DNA from 4 places in the Streptomyces sp. NPDC057137 genome. Region 2 is predicted to be linked to each of the others. Evidence: riboswitches for the same ligand, from Rfam matches in the RefSeq annotation. Region 2 holds a riboswitch; each other region holds the start of a gene.
The links. A riboswitch is a leader RNA that binds a small molecule or an ion and turns the genes downstream of it on or off. The one in region 2 is predicted to bind cyclic di-AMP.
Positions count from the first base shown of each region.

Region 1: another riboswitch for cyclic di-AMP. It lies ahead of ACFT9I_RS18195 (NlpC/P60 family protein); the one in region 2 lies ahead of ACFT9I_RS27320 (C40 family peptidase).
Region 3: another riboswitch for cyclic di-AMP. It lies ahead of ACFT9I_RS11315 (transglycosylase SLT domain-containing protein); the one in region 2 lies ahead of ACFT9I_RS27320 (C40 family peptidase).
Region 4: another riboswitch for cyclic di-AMP. It lies ahead of ACFT9I_RS34955 (M23 family metallopeptidase); the one in region 2 lies ahead of ACFT9I_RS27320 (C40 family peptidase).

Region 1 covers NZ_JBHUUW010000019.1:131,576-135,205, forward strand. Annotated here, with positions in the region: gene ACFT9I_RS18190 (ATP-dependent DNA helicase) at 1-2,129, opposite strand, end outside; cyclic di-AMP (ydaO/yuaA leader) riboswitch at 2,344-2,506, shown strand; gene ACFT9I_RS18195 (NlpC/P60 family protein) at 2,505-3,630, shown strand, end outside.
Region 2 covers NZ_JBHUUW010000041.1:58,156-61,785, forward strand. Annotated here, with positions in the region: gene ACFT9I_RS27310 (8-amino-7-oxononanoate synthase) at 1-843, shown strand, start outside; gene ACFT9I_RS27315 (ATP-binding protein) at 1,118-1,552, shown strand; gene ACFT9I_RS27320 (C40 family peptidase) at 1,587-2,057, opposite strand; cyclic di-AMP (ydaO/yuaA leader) riboswitch at 2,061-2,232, opposite strand; gene ACFT9I_RS27325 (hypothetical protein) at 2,642-2,950, opposite strand; gene ACFT9I_RS27330 (ATP-dependent Clp protease proteolytic subunit) at 2,958-3,593, opposite strand.
Region 3 covers NZ_JBHUUW010000010.1:65,165-68,794, reverse strand. Annotated here, with positions in the region: gene ACFT9I_RS11320 (hypothetical protein) at 1-922, shown strand, start outside; gene ACFT9I_RS11315 (transglycosylase SLT domain-containing protein) at 1,067-1,816, opposite strand; cyclic di-AMP (ydaO/yuaA leader) riboswitch at 1,821-2,013, opposite strand; gene ACFT9I_RS11310 (right-handed parallel beta-helix repeat-containing protein) at 2,666-3,630, opposite strand, start outside.
Region 4 covers NZ_JBHUUW010000075.1:14,873-18,502, reverse strand. Annotated here, with positions in the region: gene ACFT9I_RS34960 (PrsW family intramembrane metalloprotease) at 1-1,081, shown strand, start outside; gene ACFT9I_RS34955 (M23 family metallopeptidase) at 1,100-2,164, opposite strand; cyclic di-AMP (ydaO/yuaA leader) riboswitch at 2,176-2,330, opposite strand; gene ACFT9I_RS34950 (PP2C family protein-serine/threonine phosphatase) at 2,635-3,630, opposite strand, start outside.

The DNA of each region.
Region 1 (3,630 bases), on a different contig from region 2:
AGCCTGCGCTCCTCCTCCAACTCCTTGGCCTGGCCCAGCGCCCGCATGTGCGGGAAGACGCCGTCCTCCATGCCCGTCAGGAAGACGACGGGGAACTCCAGGCCCTTCGCCGTGTGCAGCGTCATCAGCGTGATGACACCGGAGCCGTCCTCGTCCTCGTCGGGGATCTGGTCGGAGTCGGCGACGAGCGCGACCCGCTCCAGGAACTCGGCGAGAGTGCCGGACGTGGTCACGGCGGGCGCGTCCGCGTCGGCAGCCGCCTCGTCCGCGTCGGCCCCGGCGTCCGCGTCCGCGCTCGTACCGGCGTCGGCAGTCGCGTCCGTGGCCGCTGTCGCGTCCGCCCCCGCCGCCTGAGCCCTCTCCTGCTCGAACTCCAGCGCCACGGCGGCCAGTTCCTGCAAGTTCTCGATCCGCGTCTCGTCCTGCGGGTCGGTCGACGCCTGCAACTCCGCCAGATACCCGGTCCGTTCCAGCACGGCCTCCAGGACCGTCGCCGGGCCGGCGCCGGACTCGACGACCGTACGCAGCTCCTCCATCAGCGTGTTGAAGCGCTTCACCGCGTTCGACGAGCGGGCCGCCATGCCGTACGCCTCGTCCACCCGGCGCAGCGCCTGCGCGAAGGAGATCTTCTCCCGCGCCGAGAGCGCGTCGATCATCGCCTCGGCGCGGTCGCCGATACCGCGCTTGGGCACGTTCAGAATCCGGCGCAGCGGGACGCTGTCCTCCGGATTGGCGAGCACCCGCAGATAGGCCAGCACGTCGCGGACCTCCTTGCGCTCGTAGAAGCGCACGCCGCCGACGACCTTGTAGGGCAGGCCGACGCGGATGAAGATCTCTTCGAAGACACGTGACTGCGCGTTCGTCCGGTAGAAGACGGCGACGTCGCCCGCCTTGGCCTCCGACGCGTCCGTCATGCGGTCGATCTCGTCGGCGACGAACTGCGCCTCGTCGTGCTCGGTGTCGGCCACGTACCCGATGATCTGGGCGCCCGCTCCCGCGTTCGTCCAGAGGTTCTTGGGACGCCGGCTCTCGTTGCGCTCGATGACCGCGTTGGCCGCGCTGAGGATCGTCTGCGTGGAGCGGTAGTTCTGCTCCAGCAGGATCGTCGTGGCGTTCGGATAGTCCTCCTCGAACTGGAGGATGTTACGGATCGTGGCGCCCCGGAACGCGTAGATGGACTGGTCGGCGTCACCGACGACGCACAGCTCGGCCGGGTCGTGCCCCTCGCCGGAGGGACCGACCAGCTCGCGCACCAGGGTGTACTGCGCGTGGTTGGTGTCCTGGTACTCGTCCACCAGGACGTGGCGGAAGCGGCGGCGGTAGTGCTCGGCGACGTCCGGGAACGCCTGGAGCAGATGGACCGTCGTCATGATGATGTCGTCGAAGTCCAGGGCGTTGGCCTCGCGCAGCCTCGCCTGGTACATCCGGTACGCCTCGGCCAGCGTCTTCTCGAAGGGGTCCGTGGCCTGACCGGCGAAGGTCTCCTCGTCGATCAGCTCGTTCTTCAGATTCGAGATCTTGGCGCTGAACGACTTCGGGGGGTGCCGCTTGGGGTCGAGGTCCAGATCGCGGCAGACCAGGGCCATGAGCCGCTTGGAGTCGGCCGCGTCGTAGATCGAGAACGAGGACGTGAAGCCGAGCCGCTTCGACTCGCGGCGCAGGATTCGCACGCAGGCGCTGTGGAACGTCATCACCCACATGGCGTTCGCGCGCGGTCCGACGAGCTGCTCGACGCGCTCCTTCATCTCGCCCGCGGCCTTGTTGGTGAACGTGATCGCCAGTATTTCGCCCGGGTGCACACTGCGGGTCCCCAGCAGATGCGCGATCCGATGGGTCAGCACCCGGGTCTTGCCCGAGCCGGCGCCGGCCACGATGAGCAGCGGCGATCCGGTGTGTACGACGGCGGCGCGCTGCTCGTCGTTCAGCCCTTCGAGCAGCGCCGCCGGGTCCACGACCGTGCGCGGCGCACCGTCGCGGTGGTACGGATCCCGGGGCGGGGGCACGTCGAACTTCCCTCCGAAGAGATCGTCGGGCACCTGCTCCGGCGCGGTGTCCTCGGGCGGCGGCGGGGGCTCCTCGGCCGAGGGCTGGAGGTCCGCCAGGAAGCTGTCGTCAAAGAGGCTGCTCATCGCTTCCTGAGTCTAGGGTGCCGCACTGACAGCCAACCGCCACATGGCCTCGCGGGGGTCCGGGCGACCGTTTTCGGAAGTGCCCACGACCGTTTATGCGAAAGGTCACGAAAATGTATCGGGCATATCGGCCATCAACCTTCACAGCGGCACCACAGATTGGCTAGCGTGCTCGCCGAGGCGGTCCGTACTCCATCGGCGATCAGCGCCAAGCGGGCGGCCTGCGCCGAATCCGGGCTTCCCCGAAGGGAGTTCGGAACCGGGGACCCACCATGTTCGACCGGGGTGAATCGGGCCGTACTCCCAGGCCCGTAGGGCAGCCTTCCGTTCCGCCCGAACCCGACAGCTAACCCGGTAGGCGGTCCACGGAAGGAGATGCCGACCTTGGCGTCGCATCGCAAATCGCGCACCCGCACCGGGGTGCGCGCGAACACACCGGCCGTCGGTTTCACGACGGCCGCGCTCGCCTCGGTCACGCTGCTCTCGACGCAGAGCGCCACCGCCGCGCCCACCGAGCCCAAGCCCTCGGTCGAAGAGGTGCAGAAGAAGGTCGACGACCTGTACCGGCAGGCCGGTACGGCGACGCAGCAGTACAACAAGGCGAAGGAAGCGACCGACACCCAGCGCAAGTCGGTCGAGCGGGTCCTGGACGACGTGGCCAAGAGCGCCGACAACGTGAACGAGGCGCGGCGCTCCCTCGGTACGTATGCGGCGGCGCAGTACCGCGCGGGCGCGGTCGGTCCCACGGCAGCCCTGATGTTCGCCGACAGCCCGGAGTCGTACTTCGAACAGACCCAGCTGATGGACCGGCTGACCGACCGCCAGCAGGAGGCCGTCGAGGACTTCCAGAAGGAGCAGCGGTCCGCGGCCAAGCAGCGCGCCAAGGCGACGAAGAGCCTGGAGACGCTCACGGAGTCGCAGGACTCGCTCAAGGCGGGCAAGCAGAAGGTCCAGAACAAGCTCGCGGCGGCGCGGTCGCTGCTGTCGGAGCTGACGGCCGAGGAGAAGGCGCGGCTCGCCGCGCTGGAGCTGAAGAAGGAACAGGAGGCGCGCCGCAAGGCCGAGGCGAAGGCCAAGGAGGAGGCCGCGGAGCGCAAGCGCCAGGAGGAGGCGCGGGAGAAGGAGCAGCCGCCCGCGACCGGCGGCGGCACGGGCACGGACACCGGCACGGGCTCGGGGACCACGGACGGTACGTACGCGGCCAAGGCCGAGAAGGTCCTCGCCTTCGCCCGCGACCAGATCGGCAAGCCGTACGTGTGGGGCGCCACCGGCCCCAGCAGTTACGACTGCTCGGGGCTGACGGCCGCGGCCTGGAAGGCGGCGGGCGTGCAGCTGCCGCGTACGACCTGGGACCAGGTGAAGGTCGGCAAGCGCGTCGCCACGGCGGACCTGCTCCCCGGCGACCTGGTGTTCTTCTACGACGACATCAGCCACGTCGGCATATACAAGGGCGACGGCAAGATGATCCACGCCCCGAAGCCGGGCGCGAACGTCCGCGAGG
Region 2 (3,630 bases):
GCCCTCACCGCGCTCACCGCGCGCGGCTCACTCCTCGTGTCGGACGCCGCCAACCACGCCTCCATCGTGGACGGTTGCCGGCTCTCGCGCGCCGAGACCGTGGTCGTACCGCATGCGGACCCGGAGGCCGTGGACAAGACGCTCGAAGCACACACGGGCGTACGGGCCCTGGCGGTCAGCGACTCGGTCTTCTCGGTGGACGGCGACGCGGCGCCGCTCGCACGGCTGGGCGAGGTGTGCCGTACGCGAGGCGCCGCCCTGCTCGTGGACGACGCGCACGGTCTCGGTGTGCTCGGCGACGGCGGCCGTGGCGGCGTGCACGCGGCGGGTCTGGCCGGCGACCCGGGTACGGTCGCCACCGTCACGCTCTCCAAGTCGCTGGGCAGCCAGGGCGGCGCGGTCCTCGGTCCGGCCCGGGTCATCGACCAACTCGTCAACACGGCGCGGTCGTTCATCTTCGACACCGGCCTCGCCCCGGCCGCCGCCGGCGCCGCGCTGGCGAGCCTGCGGCTGCTGCGCGGGGACCCGTCGCTGGCGGTCCGGGCGCGCGCGGTGGCGCACGCGCTGCATCTGGGGCTGACCGGGGCGGGGTTGACCGCCGTACGCCCCGACGCGGCCGTCGTCTCCGTCCGGGCGCCGTCCCCGGGCGCGGCCGTGCGGTGGGCCGCCGACTGCCGGGCGGCGGGGCTGGTGGTGGGCTGCTTCCGGCCGCCGTCGGTGCCGGACGGGATCTCCCGGATCAGGCTCACGGCCCGCGCCGACCTGACGGACGTTCAGGTCGGGGCGGCACTGGCGACGATCGTCGCGACCGCGCCCGCCGGGGCCGTGTCACCGGCCGGTTGAGCACCTCGCGAACCCCCTGCGCACATCCCCGCGCGCATTCCCGGGCGTGGCCTCGCCTGTCGGTCGCCGGGACCGGAAACTTGAGCCCGCTCAAATACGGTCTCGCGTAGCAGGGTTCACCGCTTAGAGCGACAGAGGGGGCCATATCCCGGCGGATCGCCCATGCGCCGGGTGTCGTTGGTGGCAGTGTGGCGCGAAGCGCAATCCGGGGACGTACTCGCGGGCATCAGCCATAGGTCGGTCTGCGTCCCGGTGGGAAAGGGACAGCGTCGCCATGGCAGACCATCAGGAAGCATCCGTCACCCTGCCGAGCGATCCGGCCTCGGTACCGGAGGCACGCAGATACGTCGCACGTGTTCTCGCCGAATGGGGTTTGCCGGGTGACGAGGACACCGCCGAAACGGTTCGCCTGATCATCTCGGAGCTCGCGACCAACGCCGTACAGCACACTTTCGGCAGGTCACCGACCTTCACGGTCGACCTCACCCTGGAACGCGACGAGGAACTGCGCGTCGGAGTCACCGACAGCCACCCGCGGTGGCCGAAGCGGCTGCCGGCCGCGGTCCAGCAGGACAACGGCCGCGGCATGGTCATCATCCGGGCGCTGACCACCGAGTACGGCGGCCGACTGTCCGTCACACCCACGGCGGACGGCGGCAAGACGGTCTGGATCACCCTGCCCTGGACGGCCCGGACCCAGGTCGAGTAGGGCCGGGGCCGAGCGGCCGCGGGACCGCCGGGCGTCAGCCGACCCGGCCGTACCAGACGCTCTTGGACCAGATGCGCTGGAGCCGCACCACCTGGCCGCTCTTCGGCGAGTGCCACATCTTGCCGCCGCCGGCGTAGATCCCGACGTGGTAGACGCTGCTGCCGGAGTGGAAGAACACCAGATCGCCCTGTTTGCGGCTGGAGGCCGCGATGTGGCGCGTCCGGTTGTACTGCTGCTGAGCGGTACGTGGGAGCTTCTTGCCGGCCTTCTTGTACGAGAAGAGCGTCAGGCCCGAACAGTCGAACCGGTGTGGACCCGACGCCCCGTACTTGTACGGCGCGCCCTTCTTGGAAGCGGCCACATCCAGCGCCTTGGCGGCGACCGGTTGGGCGTGGGCCTCCGACACGGCGCCGGGCGCCAGCATGGTGCCGCCCACGGCGGCGAGGAGGGCCGAAGCGGTACCGGCCCGGGAGAGCAGCGACGGGACATGCGTCTGCGCGAACATGCGCAACCCTTCGTCAGCCGCCTGTGAAGGATGACCTGTCGGGTTCGGACTGGCGAAGATGCCCGGCCGCGTGTGCGGCTTCACCCCGAGGAGCGGTCCATGGTCGGGCCGCCCCGAACTGCTCGGGTCCTCCACTCCTGCCGATCCACTCGTGTCGACCAGGCATCCGGAGCGGCGGCAGGACTCGGCGTCCACCCGGACCGCCCCGCCGAGGTGGCGGGGGCTTGTCGTCCCACGGATCTTGACGCGGCCTCAGCGCGATTCCGAGTTGAAACGGCCTTATGTGACTCTCATCACGTATGACCCATTTGGGTTGGTGCGGCCGATTCAGTGAACGGTTCATATGACTGCTCACGCGCTGTACCTGCGACGTAGCGATGCGTTACGGCCGGACGGCCGATCGCCCGTCGCAAGTTGCCGGCCCGCGCGCGACGGGCGGGTCGATACGCCGAACGGGCAGCCAAATGCCTTACGGGCGCGTCGGAACGGACGTGTCGGCGCGGGAGGGCGCGCCGCCGGGCCGTAGCGCGGCCCGGTGCCGTGTGCGGGACACCTCACGTCACCTCGCGTCACCTCGCGCCGCTTCAAGTCGGCGGTTCGGGAGGCATGGTGACACGCCCGGCCCTGCGCTCCCCGTCGAGCACCCGCAGCGTACGGTCCAGGGTCGGGGTGTGCAGCTCCGTCTCGCCCCGCGCGTGCATCAGCGTCAGCGCGTCGCGCAGTTCGGCCGCACCGGCCACCAGCGCCTGCGCGGCCCGCAGCGCGCTGTACGTGTCGTCGGCCCGCGACGGGTTGATCCGGCCCAGCAGGTCGACGACCCGGAGGTAGCTGTCCACGAAGTCGCCCTCGGCGCGGGTCAGTGCGGGCAGCGGCGGCAGTTCCGGCGGCAGCATCGGCCGTTCACCGGGGGGAGTTGAAGCCGAGGGACGCCCTGCGGTCCTGCGCGACCTGGTCCACCAGGCCGTACTCCATGGCGCCCGTCGCGTCGAAGATCGTGTCCCGGTCGATGTCGGCGTCGATCCGCTCGACGCTCTGACCGGTGTGCCGCACCAGCGTCCGGGCCATCAGGGCACGCAGCCGCAGCAACTCCTCGGCGTGGATGGCGAGATCGGACGGCTGGCCGCGCAGGGGCTCCTCGATGCCCGGCTGCTGGAGGACGACGCGCGCGCCCGGCAGCGCCATCCGCTTGCCCGGCGCCCCCGAGGCCAGCAGCACGGCGGCGGTCGACACCGCCTGCCCGAGACAGGTGGTCGCCACGTCGCAGCCGATCACCTGCATCGTGTCGTAGATGGCGGACATGGCGCTCAGTGAGCCGCCGGGGGAGTTGATGTAGAGCGCGATGTCCTGGTCGGGCGCCGCGTACTCGAGATGCAGCAGCTGAGCGATCACGTCGTTCGCCGAGGTGTCGTCCAGGGCGGTGCCGAGGAAGATGATCCGGCCTTCGAAGAGCTTGGAGTACGGGTCGAGGGAGCGGGTCCCGGTGGAGGTCCGCTCGGTGAACTCCGGCAGGACGTAACGGGCGGAAGGACGGTTCATGGTGTGCCTCTCCTCGCGTACCGGACACGGCTCTGGT
Region 3 (3,630 bases), on a different contig from region 2:
GCTCCTGCTCAATCTCGCGCGGCAGGTGCGGGTCGAGGAACTGCCGTGGGTACGGGCGGTGGAGCACCGCGTCGACAAGGCGAGCCAGGAGCCGACGCTCACCGCGCTGCGCCAACTCGGCGAGCTGGCCGTGCAGGCGTTTCCCGGCACGCTCCTGCCCAACCCACTGGTGCGCGAGTTCGGCGTACTGGGCAGGCAGGCCGAACTCGGCGCGCCGTTCGTCGAGGAGTTGGCGTCGGACATCTTCATGGGCACTTTCACGCCCAAGTATCTGACGGCCGCGCGGATCGCGGCCGAGCTTCTCCGTGGCACGTTGTACGAGCGCTACTACGGCATCGACTACGCGGCGGTCCGCAATCTCGCGATCACCGAGGTGGGTGAGGCGCTGACCTCCACGTACGGAGCGCGTACGCACGCGTCTCCCGGGTTCGCGAGGCTGTGCGCCGAGCGGGCCGGCGAGGTCCGGGGCGGATCCTGGTCGGTGGCCGCGAACGGCAAGATCATCGAGCAGGCTCAGATCCTCACCACCCACAACCTGGCCACCCTCGTCAGCCGGGTCGGTATCGCCCCCGAGCCCGGCTGGGAGGATCTGGCGGGCCGCTGCTTCACCGTCGTGTGCCGCTTGACGGCGCGGATACACGGCAACCCGCGGCCGCTGTCCACCATCAAGGACGTGGCGTACGCGTGGCGCCAGATGATGTTCCAACTGTCGCTCTGCGATCCCGCCGCACAGGCGCGGGTGATCGCCCTGCTGGACGAGGAGGCGGCCGGTCATCCCGGCCATGTCGCGGCCCGGCTCGCCCCGGCGCTGACCGGCCTGCGCCAGGTCGCGGCGGGCGGCACGGCGGACTCGGGCGGCGGACGCCGTCTCCTGGGCTGGACCACGGAAGCTCACTGGCTCCGCCGGGAGCCCCCGAGCTGATCGAACGGGGCTGGCCAGCAGGAGCCCGGCGTCGCCCGCCCGGCCGGGCAACGGCCGATCGCCGGGCGGGCCGCGGGTGCGGTCCGGCCGGCGATCGGCGGACAGACGCGGCTCGGGAGCCGCGCGACGTGGTGGTCGGGTCTGTCAGTAGGGGCCGTTGACGTTGTCGATCGAGCCGTAGCGGTCGGCCGCGTAGTTGCACGCCGCGGTGATGTTGGCGACCGGGTCGTAGCTGTCGGTCGACGTGCCGGGCACGTGGTACGCCTCGAACGTCGGGTCGATGACCTGGAGCAGGCCCTTCGACGGTATGCCGGCCGCGGCGTTGGAGTCCCAGTTGTTGATGGCCTGGGGGTTGCCTGCGGACTCGCGCATGATGTTGCGGTGGATGCCGTCGTACGAGCCGGGGATACCGTTCTGCGCCATGACGTCCAGCGCCTCCCGGATCCAGCCGTCGAGGTCGTTGGTGTAGGACTTGGCGGCGGTCTGGACGGCTTCGGCGGGCTTGGCCGTCGAGGCGTTCTCGGTCGAGGCGGTCGGGGCGGCCGCCGCCTTGGGCGCACCGGAGAGCTTCAGCTTGAGGCCGGGGCGGATGAGCGACGGGTTGTCGCCGATGGCGTCGCGGTTGGTCTTGTAGAGCGCCTTCCAGCCGCCGCTCACGGAGCGGGCGTCCGCGATCTTGGCGAGGGACTCGCCCTTCACGACGGTGTGGGTCACCTTCTGGGCGGCGGTGACGGCCGACGGGGCCGCCGTGACGTGCTGCGGGGCGGGCGCGGCGCCGGCCGTGGTGGCGGTCAGCAGGGGCAGGGCGAGTGCGGCACCGCCCGTGCCGACGGCGATGAGCCGGTGGGCGAGCGGGATGGTGCGGGAACGGCGGTGCTTACCCTGTGCGGGCATGACGAGGTCCTCTCCGTCGCCTGCGAGGTGAGCTGTCGGGTTCGGGCGGGAGATGCCCGGCCGCGCTGTGGGCGCGGCTTCACCCCAAGCCGGTCCGGTGTACCGGATCGGCGACTTACCTGGGTCCCCCGCTCCTGCCGTACGTGAATGGTTGGATGCGGTTTCCGGACAGCGGCAGGATTCGGCGTTCTGCCCGGAATGACGAGAACGTAAGCGAGAACGTCCGGGCTGAACAAGTCCTGAATTCACAGCGCCAGGTCATTCGCGGATCGGGCGGCGATCAATTCGAATTCCCACGCGGCGGTTCAGGTCTCAACTTTCCTTTCCAGCGCGGGAGGTGGGCGGGCGGGCGGAACACGCGGCCCGTCGACCCTGTGACACACATCACGGGCTTTCCATGCAACCACGCAATCACAACACCGCCCAGAAACGGACAAGTTAGGCGTGGAATACCCATAACGACCAGACCCGCAAAGCGGACAAATGATTCCTTTCCGCGACCGGGAGGCGAGTGGAGCCAAGTGGAGGTGAGCGGCCCGCGCCTGGGTGAATCCACCGTCGGCGGCATACCAACAGCCTTTGTTCACTCCTGAATTCGAAACCGGCCCTTCGCCATGCGAATGCGGCGGCGCCCTCCGGCGGAGGGTTCGGGGGGTGGGTCGGCCGACGTCGGCAGCGGATGCGCACCAAGGGGGTTCTCTTCGGCACATGGCGTCATGGCGCGACTACAGGGAGTCCGGTCAACGACTCGGCGCCTCCCGTCGCTCCCCTCACAGAGCGGCACGGAAGGCGCCGAGCGGGCTCACGCCCCGAGGATTTGTCTGGAAAGTACCCTTTTGTAGGCCGATTCTAGTTGGCGGCCTGCTTCGTGCCGGGGCCGCCGGTGATCACGAAGCTCGATCCCGGCTCGATGAGGACATCGCCCTCGGCCGAGTTCGAGATGGTCACGTTCGTGAGCGTCGCGTTGCCTCGGGCGCCGCCCATCGCCAGGATGCCGGAGCCGTTGTTGGACTTGTCGATCGTGACGTTGCTGATCTCGACGTCGGGTACGTTGCCGCCGCCGTTCTTGAACTGAATGCCGTCATAGGTGGAGTCGGAGATCTCGGTGTCCCTGATCTTGACTCCGGTGATGTCCCGGCTCGCCGGGAAGATGGTGATCGCGCCGAACTCCTGGTCCTCGTTCCAGAAGGCGCCACCCGTGCGGTGGAGCGCGTTTCCGGTGAGCAGGGTCTCGCCCGAGAAAGGCAGGGGGTCATGGTCGGTCGCCAGCATGATGCCGGGATAGTTGGCGGTGTCGGCGATCAGGTTGTTCTGTACCTTGTTGCCGTAACCGCCGTATATCGCGACGCCGTTCGCCCGCCAGGGCAGCTGAATGGTGTTGTTGGTGAACGAGTTGTCGTGCGCGATGTCCACCGCCGGGTCCTTGACGTACCGGTTGGCCCAGACGGCGAGCGAATCGTCACCCGTGGTGCGGAATGACGAATTGTCGACCAGCGAATTCCGCGTGCCGTTGGTGAAGTTGATGCCGTCGGCGTACGTGTTGCGAATCCGCATTCCGCTGAATTCGAGGCCGTCGGCGGGGCCCCAGAGCGCCTGGATGTTGTCGTAGTCGCGGCCGACCCAGACACCCACGTTGGCGTGCTCGATCCACACGTTGGAGATCTTGGTGTTCTGACCGAAGCGGCCGTTGAGGCCCACTCCGCCCTCGGCACCTCCGCCGCCGCGGATCCGGCCGGAGCCGAAGATCGCGATGTCGGAGATCTGGGTGTTGTCGTCGATGTCGAAGCCGAAGTTGCCCTCGTGCGGATGGTTGA
Region 4 (3,630 bases), on a different contig from region 2:
GACCCTGCCCGTGCCGCTGCTGATGGCGGCCTTCCGCTGGCTGGACCGGGTCGAGCCGGGGCCCTGGCGGAATCTGATCTTCGCCTTCGCCTGGGGCGCCTGCGCCGCCGCCCTCGTGGCGATCACGGCGAACTCCTTCGCGACCCAGTGGATAGCCACCGCCACCGCCGACCCCACCGGCGCGGAGTCCCTGGGGGCCACGGTGGTGGCGCCGATCGTCGAGGAGAGCGCGAAGGCCGCCGCGATCCTGCTGATCTTCCTCTTCCGGCGGAAGTCGTTCACCGGTCTCGTGGACGGGGTCGTCGTCGCCGGCTTCACCGCGACCGGCTTCGCCTTCACCGAGAACATCCTCTATCTCGGCAACGCCTTCGGCGAGGACCAGCAGATCGGCAACTCGGGCCTCGCGTCCGTGACCGCGGCGACCTTCTTCGTACGGGTCGTGATGTCGCCGTTCGCCCATCCGCTGTTCACGGTCCTGACAGGCATCGGCTTCGGCGTCGCCGCCCTCGCCACGCGCCGCCAGCGCGTGCGCCGTTGGCTGCTGCCGGTGCTCGGCCTCACGCTCGCCATGGGCACGCACGCGCTGTGGAACGGCTCCTCGTCACTGTTCGGCCCGTACGGCTTCTACGCGGTGTACGCGGCCTTCATGGTCCCCGCCTTCGCCCTGCTCACCTGGCTGGCGATATGGAGCCGGCAGCGCGAACTGCGCACGGTCTCGGCCGAGTTGCCCGCGTACGCGGCGGCCGGCTGGCTCGGCGAGACCGAACCGCTCGCGCTGTCCTCGATGCGGGCGCGCTCGACGGCGCGCGATGTCGCGGGCCGTACGTACGGGCCTGCGGCGGCCCGCACGGTCCGCGAGTACCAGGCGTTCGCGACCGCCCTCGCGTTCCTGCGCCACCGGGCGGGACGCGGCGCGGCGGACCCGGACTTCGCCGAGCGCGAGCAGGAGCTGCTGCACCACATGTGGCAGCGCCGGGAAATGGCGTCGCCCGCGCTGGCGTACGCGGCGCGGGCGACGGGGCGGGTGTGGACTCCGCCGCCGTACATCGACTACGGCGGCTACAACCCGTATCGGAGCTAGGAGGCTCGACCTGTTCTTTTAAGGAGTGAGTCCCTTGCTGCGGAGCCAGCTCAGCGGGTCGATCCCGCTGCCGCCCGCGGTGTGCACCTCAAGGTGCAGGTGCGGACCGGTGACGTTGCCGGTGGCTCCCACGCGTCCGACGGTCTCGCCGGTGGTGACCTTCTGGCCGGCGGCGACGGTCATCGAGGACAGGTGGGCGTACCAGATCTCCGTACCGTCATCGAGCTCCAGCACCACGCGGTAGCCGTACGACCCCGACCAGCCGGCCGACTTGACGGTCGCGCTGTGGACGGCCTTGGCGGGCGTGCCCGTGGGGGCGGCGAAGTCCAGGCCGGTGTGCTGGCCGGAGGACCACATGGAGCCGCTCTGGCCGTACGTAGAGGTGAGCGTGTACGAGGAGGTGGGAAGCGAGAAGCTGGCTGCCAGCTTCTCCAGGCGCTCCTTCTCGGCCTTGCGCTCGGCCGCCTCCTTCGCCTTGCGCTTCTCCTCGGCGGCCTTCTCCTTGGCGTCGGTCTGCTGCTTCTTCGCCTCGGCCGCGGCCTTCTCGGCGGCGGCCTTCTCGGCGCTCGCCTTCTGGGCGGCGTCGGCCTCGGCCTGCTGCTGCTCCGCCTGCTGGAGGATGCGGGCGCGCAGCGCCTCGCCGGAGTCGGTGGTGCCCTGCTGGGCGTCCGCCGCGGTGAGGCCGGCCGTGGTGAGCGGAGAGGGTGTCTCGTCACTCTTGTCGTCGCCGTCGGACATGAAAGACCCGACACCGGGAAGAGACTTGGCGTCGGGGAAACTGTCCGAGAGCGCGTCGGGAAGTGATATCGAGACCGCCGGCTTGTCCTGCGCGGAGGCTATGCCTCCCGCGCCGACCGCGGCGATGACGCCTACTCCGAGGACGGTGGAGCTGCGGGCGAGAGCGTTGCGCTGCTTGGCGACACGGTGTTTGCCGCGTACGGGACGGATGGAGTCCGCGGTGGGATTCCACTCCTCCCAGCCCCTGTTCGCCTCGTCGTCGGCGCGATCGGTACCGGCGAACCGGCTCCCGGGACCGAAATGGACCGGGGCTGAGGCTTCGGGGGCAGGCCTGTTGGACGCCACTGGGGCGCTCTCCTTTCCTTCCTTCTCGCCTACCGGGTTAGCTGACGGGTTCGGAGCAGGAAGGTCTCCTACGAGCGTTCTTCGCCGCACGAGGCAGCAAGAGACGCCCGATTCACCCCAATTGGTGGTTCCCCGGTTTCCTTGCGGAATTCGGCGCGTGCGCACGGTGCCGTCTCTTCGACGGCTGGGACAACCGCGCTGCGTTATCGAACGTTAATAGACGACCGGGGCTTATTCCAAGCTGTTCCGGGTGATCGTTAGCGGACGCGGCCTGGACCAACCGGGACACAAGCGGGTGGAATCGGGCGAGTTGATCGCCCTTCGGGCCGTGTGCGATCACACACTCGAACTGACGGTGCGTCAAATGTTATGCGGAGTGGTGCGCCTCAACTACGCAGCGTGGCGGGCGAGATGACGGCGCACGGCACGCCGTGTCCCGTCCGGCCATGACGGGTCACGACGCGATCGAGTCACGGCACGACGGGCATCGTCCGGCGCCGCTCCGGCTGTCGCGGGGTGGGCCGGCTGACGGCCAGCAGCGCCATGTCGTCCGTACTGCCGCCGCCGGTGTGCAGCCGTACGTCCCCGACGATCGCGTCGAGCAGCTCGTCGGGGCCGGGGAAGATCCGTCCCGCGAGCCGTTCGCGCGGGTTGTAGAAGACACCCGCAGTGTTGCGCGCCTCGGTGAGCCCGTCGGTGTAGAGGAGCAGCGTCGCCCCGGACTCGTACGGGACCTCGTCCGCGCGGTCCGGCCAGGTCCCCAGCTCGCCCATCCCGAGCGGCAGCGCCGGATCGGCGGGGGCCAGCACGGTCAGCCCGCCGTCGGGGGCGAGCAGCAGCGGCTCCGGGTGCCCCCGGTTGACCACGCGCACCATGCCCTCGACGTGCGGGATCTCGGCCAGTACGGCGGTGGTGAAACCCTCGAACAGGTCGATCCCGTCCCGCCGGGTGCCTTCGCGCGCCAGCGCCCGCTCCAGCCGCTGCGCGACCCCTTCGAGCGACCGCTCCTGCTCGGCGGCCTCACGGAAGGCGCCGATGACGACGGCCACGGTCTCGACGGCGCCCATGCCCTTGCCGCGTACGTCGCCGACCACCAGCCGTACCCCGTACTCCGTGTCCTGGACGGCGAACAGGTCACCGCCGATGAACGCCCCCTCCTCCGCCGCCTCGTAGCGCGCGGCGACATGGAGCCCGCCGATCCGGGCGGCGGGCGTCGGCAGGACGGCCCGCTGGGCGGCCTCGGCGATGACGCGCGCCGAGGCCAGGCGTTCGCCGCTGCGGCGTACGACGCCGTTGATGGCCAGCGCGAGAACGGAGACCGTGAAGACGGTCAGCGATTCGGTGACCGTCTCGACCCCGGTCACCGTGTCGTTGAGGAAGTGCAGCCCGACGACGGCGACGGTGGCGAAGATGCCGATGACAAGGGTGCGCAGGAACGAGAAGAACGGGGCGGCGACCAGCGGCGC